2 regions of the Streptomyces sp. NPDC001406 genome follow, and region 1 is predicted to be linked to the other one. Evidence: riboswitches for the same ligand, from Rfam matches in the RefSeq annotation. Region 1 holds a riboswitch; the other holds the start of a gene.
What was found. A riboswitch is a leader RNA that binds a small molecule or an ion and turns the genes downstream of it on or off. The one in region 1 is predicted to bind glycine.
Positions count from the first base shown of each region.

Region 2: another riboswitch for glycine. It lies ahead of gcvP (aminomethyl-transferring glycine dehydrogenase); the one in region 1 lies ahead of gcvT (glycine cleavage system aminomethyltransferase GcvT).

Region 1 covers NZ_JBIAWG010000022.1:59,716-63,441, reverse strand. The annotation lists gene ACFY1J_RS39580 (enhanced serine sensitivity protein SseB) at 1-137, opposite strand, end outside; gene ACFY1J_RS39575 (AAA family ATPase) at 204-872, opposite strand; glycine riboswitch at 1,049-1,145, shown strand; gene gcvT (glycine cleavage system aminomethyltransferase GcvT) at 1,337-2,455, shown strand; gene gcvH (glycine cleavage system protein GcvH) at 2,578-2,955, shown strand; gene glyA (serine hydroxymethyltransferase) at 2,970-3,726, shown strand, end outside.
Region 2 covers NZ_JBIAWG010000014.1:283,157-286,882, forward strand. The annotation lists gene gcvP (aminomethyl-transferring glycine dehydrogenase) at 1-1,210, opposite strand, end outside; glycine riboswitch at 1,386-1,481, opposite strand; gene ACFY1J_RS32420 (PRC-barrel domain-containing protein) at 1,596-1,967, shown strand; gene ACFY1J_RS32425 (DNA polymerase IV) at 2,017-3,432, opposite strand; gene ACFY1J_RS32430 (MerR family transcriptional regulator) at 3,513-3,726, opposite strand, start outside.

The DNA of each region.
Region 1 (3,726 bases):
ACGATCCGGGCGCCGGCCGACGGCACGCCGAGGGACGCCGACAGCACCTCCTCCAGCTCGTTGCCGGGCCATCCGCCGTGCGGATGGGGGTGCGCCTGTGCCGGGAAGTCCGTAGGGAAGTCCGCCGGGAAGTCCATCTGCCTACCGCCTGCTGGGAACCACTGGTATGGCTGGAAAGGCTAGCGGGTACTGGCGACCCGGCTTCACCGCGCGAAGCCGATCCGGTGCAGGACGTCCGCCGCGGCCCGGTCCAGCAGCACCGCCGAGCCGCAGCCCGGGGGCAGCTCGCCCCGCTCCACCGTGCGCAGGAGGCGGGCGGCGGCCCTACGGTGGCGCAGGAAGGCGTAGCGGGAGACACCGCGGCCGCGCTCGCGCTGGCCCTCCAGCGCGGTGTCCGGGGTGACGTCGAGCAGCAGCAGGTGCAGGGTGCCGCCACGGCGGCGGGCCTCGCGGGCCAGCCAGTCGCGCACCCAGGTCTGGGCACCGCAGTCGTGCACGACGACCCCCTCGCCCGAGCGCAGGGCGCGGCGCAGCCCGGCGTAATGGGCGAGGCGGACCAGGGGGCGGTAGACCGCGTACGGCAGGAGGCGGGGCATGCGGGCGTCCCAGCGGTCACGGGTGTCCTGGGAGTCGATGCGCGCACCCCGGACCGCACGCCTCATCAGGGTGGACTTGCCGCTGCCGGGCAGGCCGGTGATCACGACCAGGTCGCCGGGGCCGAAGAGCAGGCCGTGCGGGCTGTGGCCGGCGCGGTCGCGCAGATCGCGGACGACCGGTGCCGGGCGCTCGTCGCAGCGTCCGCGGGCCGGGGCGGCGGCCCGCTTCGGCAGTGCCATGCCCGTGGTCGTGGCGTACGCCGTGGTCCTGTTCACCGTGATCGTCCTCCCCTTGGGCTCGGAGCTCCCCTGCCCGTCGAGTGTAAAGAGAAGGTAATGCCTGGTGTCTCGCGTTTTCGTGCGCGTACTGCCACAGCCCGGTTACAGAAGCCGACCTGCCGCGCGCGGGCGAGGCGTGCAATGATGTGGCCGCCAACTGCATACCGGCCGTTTGAATCCGCGCGGGAGAGTCCTCGGCAGCACTGCCGGGGCGCCGAAGGAGCAAGTCCCTCCCTTGAATCTCTCAGGCACCGTTACCGCGCGGGCGAGGCACATCTGAAAAGCGGGCCGCCGTGACGGTGGCCCCACCCAAGGTGCAAGCCGTGGTCGTCCCGGACAGGGGTGGTCATGGCGAACCTCTCAGGTTCCGATGACAGATGGGGAGGAACGACCTCGCCCTCCCCCACGCTCGAATTCGGCTCGCGCGGGGGGACCCCATCGCCTTGGGAGACAACCGACCGATGAGCAGTACCGAACTCCGTCATACCGCGCTCGATGCGCTGCATCGCTCGCTCGGTGCGACCATGACCGACTTCGCCGGCTGGGACATGCCGCTGCGTTACGGCTCCGAGCGCGACGAGCACATCGCCGTGCGCACGAAGGCCGGACTCTTCGACCTCTCGCACATGGGCGAGATCACGGTGACCGGTGCGGAGGCGGCGAAGTTCCTGAACTTCGCGCTCGTCGGCAACATCGCCTCCGTCGGGGTGGGCCGCGCCCGCTACACCATGATCTGCCAGGCCGACGGCGGCATCCTGGACGACCTGATCGTCTACCGGCTGGCCGAGACCGAGTACATGGTCGTGGCCAACGCCTCCAACGCCCAGGTGGTCCTGGACGCGCTGCTGGAACGTTCGCCCGGCTTCGACGCCGAGGTCCGCGACGACCGCGACGCCTACGCCCTGATCGCCGTCCAGGGCCCCGAGTCCCCCGGCATCCTGAAGTCCCTGACCGATGCCGACCTGGACGGCCTGAAGTACTACGCGGGCCTGCCCGGCACCGTCGCCGGTGTCCCCGCGCTGATCGCCCGTACCGGCTACACCGGCGAGGACGGCTTCGAGCTGTTCGTGAAGCCGGAGCACGCCGTCGAGCTGTGGCAGGCGCTGACCAAGGCCGGCGAGGGCGTCGGTCTGGTCCCCTGTGGCCTGTCCTGCCGTGACACGCTCCGCCTGGAGGCGGGCATGCCGCTGTACGGGCACGAGCTGACGACCTCCCTCACACCCTTCGACGCCGGACTCGGCCGGGTGGTGAAGTTCGAGAAGGAGGGCGACTTCGTGGGGCGCGAGGCGCTCACCGAGGCCGCCGCCCGTGCCGAGCAGAACCCGCCGCGCGTCCTGGTCGGCCTGGTCGCCGAGGGGCGCCGGGTCCCCCGCGCGGGGTACGCGGTCGTCGCCGGCGGCGCGGTGATCGGCGAGGTCACCTCGGGTGCCCCCTCTCCCACGCTGGGCAAGCCCGTCGCCATCGCCTACGTCGACGCGGCGCACTCCGCGCCCGGTACGGCGGGCGTCGGCGTGGACATCCGCGGCAGCCACGAACCGTACGAGGTCGTGGCACTGCCCTTCTACAAGCGCCAGAAGTAGAGACTGATCACCGGGGCCCTCGCCCCGCCCGCTTGTGATGCCGGGCACATCACCCCGCTCACCTGCGGTTTCAGTACTCCCCCAGTCATCAGCACATCCCCGCGTACAGGAGAATTCAGGCCATGAGCAACCCCCAGCAGCTGCGCTACAGCAAGGAGCACGAGTGGCTGTCGGGCGCCGAGGACGGCGTCTCGACGGTCGGTATCACCGAGTTCGCGGCCAACGCGCTCGGCGATGTCGTCTACGCCCAGCTCCCCGAGGTCGGCTCCACGGTGACCGCGGGCGAGTCCTGCGGCGAGCTGGAGTCCACGAAGTCGGTCTCCGACCTGTACTCGCCGGTCACGGGTGAGGTCACGGAGGTCAACGAGGACGTCGTCAACGACCCCTCCCTGGTGAACTCGGCCCCCTTCGAGGGCGGCTGGCTGTTCAAGGTACGCGTCACGGACGAGCCGGCCGACCTGCTCTCCGCCGACGAGTACGTGGCCCACACCGCCGGCTGAGGAGTCGTAGACGTATGTCCGTCCTGAACACGCCCCTGCACGAACTCGACCCGGACGTGGCCGCCGCGGTCGACGCCGAGCTGCTGCGCCAGCAGTCCACCCTGGAGATGATCGCCTCGGAGAACTTCGCTCCGGTCGCGGTCATGGAGGCCCAGGGCTCGGTACTCACCAACAAGTACGCCGAGGGCTACCCGGGCCGCCGCTACTACGGCGGCTGCGAGCACGTCGACGTCGCCGAGCAGATCGCCATCGACCGGGTCAAGGAGCTGTTCGGCGCCGAGTACGCCAATGTGCAGCCGCACTCGGGCGCCTCGGCCAACCAGGCCGCGCTCTTCGCACTGGCCAAGCCCGGCGACACCATCCTCGGTCTGGACCTGGCGCACGGCGGTCACCTGACCCACGGCATGCGGCTGAACTTCTCCGGCAAGCAGTTCGACGTGGTCGCCTACCACGTGGACGAGACCGGCCTGGTCGACATGGCCGAGGTCGAGCGGCTCGCCAAGGAGCACCGCCCGAAGGTGATCATCGCGGGCTGGTCGGCGTACCCGCGGCAGCTGGACTTCGCCGAGTTCCGCCGGATCGCCGACGAGGTCGAGGCGTATCTGTGGGTCGACATGGCGCACTTCGCCGGTCTGGTCGCGGCGGGTCTGCACCCGAACCCGGTCGAGTACGCCGATGTCGTCACCTCCACCACCCACAAGACGCTCGGCGGCCCGCGCGGCGGCATCATCCTCGCCAAGAAGGACTTCGCGAAGAAGTTGAACTCCTCCG
Region 2 (3,726 bases), on a different contig from region 1:
GTCCGGTGACCTTGACGGTCAGCGTGTCGAAGTAGGCGCCGTGGACGATCTCGACACCGCCGGCCTTGAGGCCCTCGGCGAGGATCGTGGCGTAGCGGTGGGTGCGGCGCGCGATGGCCTTGAGGCCCTCCGGCCCGTGGTAGACGGCGTACATGCCCGCCATCACCGCCAGCAGCACCTGCGCGGTGCAGATGTTGCTGGTCGCCTTCTCGCGGCGGATGTGCTGCTCGCGGGTCTGCAGGGCGAGCCGGTAGGCCTTGTTGCCGTCGGCATCGACGGAGACGCCGACGAGGCGCCCGGGCAGGCTGCGCGCGAACTTCTCGTGCACGGCCATGTAGCCCGCGTGCGGCCCGCCGAAGCCCATCGGCACGCCGAAGCGCTGGGTCGTGCCGACGGCGATGTCCGCGCCGAGCTCGCCCGGCGAGACCAGCAGGGTCAGGGCGAGCAGGTCGGCGGCGACGGTGACGAGCGCACCGAGCTCGTGCGCCTGGTCGATGACCGGCTTGATGTCCCGTACGGCACCGGAGGCGCCCGGGTACTGGACGAGCACGCCGTTGATCTCGCGCTCGGCGAGCTCGGCCGGGATGCCCTCGCTGAGGTCGGCGACCACGACCTCGACGCCGGCCGGCTCGGCACGCGTCTCGATCACGGCGATGGTCTGCGGCAGCGCGTCCGCGTCGACCAGGAACAGGCCCTTCTTGTTCTTGCCCATGCGCCGGGACAGCGCCATTGCCTCGGCGGCGGCCGTGCCCTCGTCGAGGAGGGAGGCGCCGGAGGTCGGCAGGCCGGTGAGGTCGGCGACCATGGTCTGGAAGTTCAGCAGAGCCTCGAGGCGCCCCTGGGAGATCTCCGGCTGGTAGGGCGTGTAGGCCGTGTACCAGGCGGGGTTCTCCATCACGTTGCGCAGGATGACGGGCGGGGTGAAGGTCCCGTAGTACCCGAGTCCGATCATCGAGCCGAGCACCTGGTTGCGGTCGGCGAGCGAGCGCAGTTCGGCGAGCACCTCGGCCTCGGTCCGGGCACCCGGCAGGTCGAGCGCGTCGGCGTTCTTGATCACATCCGGCACCGCGGCGGCGGTGAGCTCGTCGAGCGAGCCGTAACCGACGTGCGCGAGCATCTTGGCCCGCGCCTCCTGGTCGGGCCCGATGTGGCGCTGTTCGAAGGGGATGCCCTGTTCGAGCTCGGTGAGCGGAATGCGCTGGGCGGTCATTGCGGAGGCCTCCTGGTCTGACGCGACCTTCGAGGGGCACCCCGGCACGGGTACCCCGACGGCCTCCCCCTCTGTCATCTCAACCTGAGAGCTTCGCCGGGTCGCCCGAAGGCACCGGCTTTCACCGTCGGTGAGAGCGGAAGCCGTCGACACCCGCCCTGCTTTCCAGAGTGACCTCGTCCGTGCGGTACGTGAGCCTGAGAGATTCCGGGGAGGATTTGCTCCTTCGGCGCCTCCGGTGATGTCCGGAGGACTCTCCCGCACGGGGTCAGCAGCCGTTTGCAAGACTACCAGCGAGGTCAACGCCCGGGCCTTCGAGTGGCCGCCTCCTTGATTGTGCTCTTTTGTAGTGCTTACGGATGAGTTGCGACCAAGTGGAGGGCCCGTGCAGACCGACATCGATCCGCGCAACCTGATCGGCCGCAAGGCGTTCGACCGCAATGGCACCAAGATCGGCACGATCGACGAGGTGTACCTCGACGACGCGACCGGCGTGCCGGAGTGGGCGGCCATACGCACCGGCCTGTTCTCGCGGGACGCCTTCGTCCCGCTGGAGCCCAGTGAACTGGTCGAGGGCACCCTCCACGTCCCGTTCGACCGAGCCCTCATCAAGGACGCGCCCGACTTCGGCGTGGGCCGCCATCTCTCCCCGGAGCAGGAGCTCCAGCTCTACCACCACTACGGCCTGGACGTGGCCCCACCGCCCCGCCTCCCCGACCACGACTTCGGCAACCTGGCAGGCACGGACGAGACCTGAGGCCGAACGAGTGGGGTGACCGAGGAGCCGGCAGGGCGGGCCGGAAGTCTCACAGGGGCGTAGTCGCGGCCCGGGGTTCCCCCGTGCTCCGCTCCGGCTCGCCGCGAGCCGCCCCGGATTCGCCCCCGTCCCCCACTCCTTGGACCAACGGCAAAGGATCCGCCGGCTCCAGGTCCGCGTCGTCGACCCGGAACGTCCGCACCCGCCCGGGCTCCGAGTCCGGCGTTTCGAAACGCACGGTGACCCGCCCAAGGCCGCTGCCCTGCACCCAGCCGTGTCCGTACTCGGTGTGCCGCACGTCATGACCGGGCGACCAGTGCCGCTCGGCGGGTGCCGGGCTTTCCGGCGCGGACTCGGCCACGCTCTCCTCCGGCGCCGCGTCGGCCCGCTCGCCCGCCGCCTGCGCGAAGAGGTCCTCCTGTGTGTAGTCGGCGAGCCCGGAGACGCCCACTCCGAGCAGCCGTACACCGCCCGTCGTGTCCACCGAGTCGAGGAGCCGCGCGGCGGCCTCCCGCACCACCGCCGGATCGTCCGTGGGCCCACGGAGCGTCTCGGACCGGGTGAGTGTGGAGAAGTCGTACCGCCGCACCTTCAGCACGATGGTCCGCCCCGACAGCCCAGCCCCGCGCAGCCGCCGCACGCACCGCTCGGCGAGCCGCTGCACCTCAAGACCCACTCTGAGCCGGTCGTGGATGTCCACGTCGTACGTGTCCTCGACCGAGACCGACTTGGTCTCCCGCTCGGCCACCACGGGCCGCTCGTCGTGCGCCAGCGCCATGGCGTACAGCCCGTGCCCATGGGCCTTGCCCAGCAGCCGTACGAGCTCGTCCTCGCCCGCCTCGGCGATCTCGTCGACCGTGGTGATCCCGGCTCTGCGGAGGTGGTCGCCCGTGGCCGGGCCGACCCCCGGCAGCGTCCGCACCGACATGGGGCCCAGCAGCGCCCGCTCGGTCCCCGGTTCGATCAGCACCAGCCCGTCCGGCTTGGCCTGCTCGGAGGCGATCTTGGCGAGCATCTTCGATGCCGCGAGCCCCACCGACCCGGTGAGCCCCGTCACGGCCCGTATGTCCGCGCGCAGCTTGGCTCCGGCCAGCCGCGCGGACTCCTCGTCCCAGGCCGCTCCCCCGGCCTCCAGATCGATGAACGCCTCGTCCAGGCTCAGCGGCTCCACCAGGGGGGACAGCTCCCGCAGCAGCCCCATCACCTGCTCGCTGACCGTCCGGTACAGCCCGAAGCGCGGCACGAGATACGCCGCGTTCGGAGCCAGCCGGCGCGCCTGGGCCATGGGCATCGCCGAGTGGACCCCGAAGACGCGCGCCTCGTACGACGCCGTGGCGACCACTCCGCGAGGTCCGAGCCCGCCCACGACGACGGCCTTCCCCCGCAGGCTCGGCTTGGATGCCTGCTCCACCGAGGCGAAGAAGGCATCCATGTCGAGATGCAGGATCGTGGGCGCGTTTCTCACAACTCCGATGCTGCACCACGCCACTGACATTGCCCCGGAGCGGGACGGGGGCGCGGTCGGCCGCGCCCGGGGACCTCGCCTCAGACGGCCCGGTTGCGCCGCCGCGCGAGTTCGTCGGCGGGGTTGTGCCCGACGAGGGTCTCGCCCGTGTCGATGCGCTCACCGTGCAGCTGTGAGAGCGCGCTTTCCACGTCCCGCCACACCACGCCCACCGCGATGCCGAAGATGCCCTGACCGCCCTGGAGCAGGGCGTGGACCTCGTCCGGCGAGGTGCACTCGTAGACCGTGGCACCG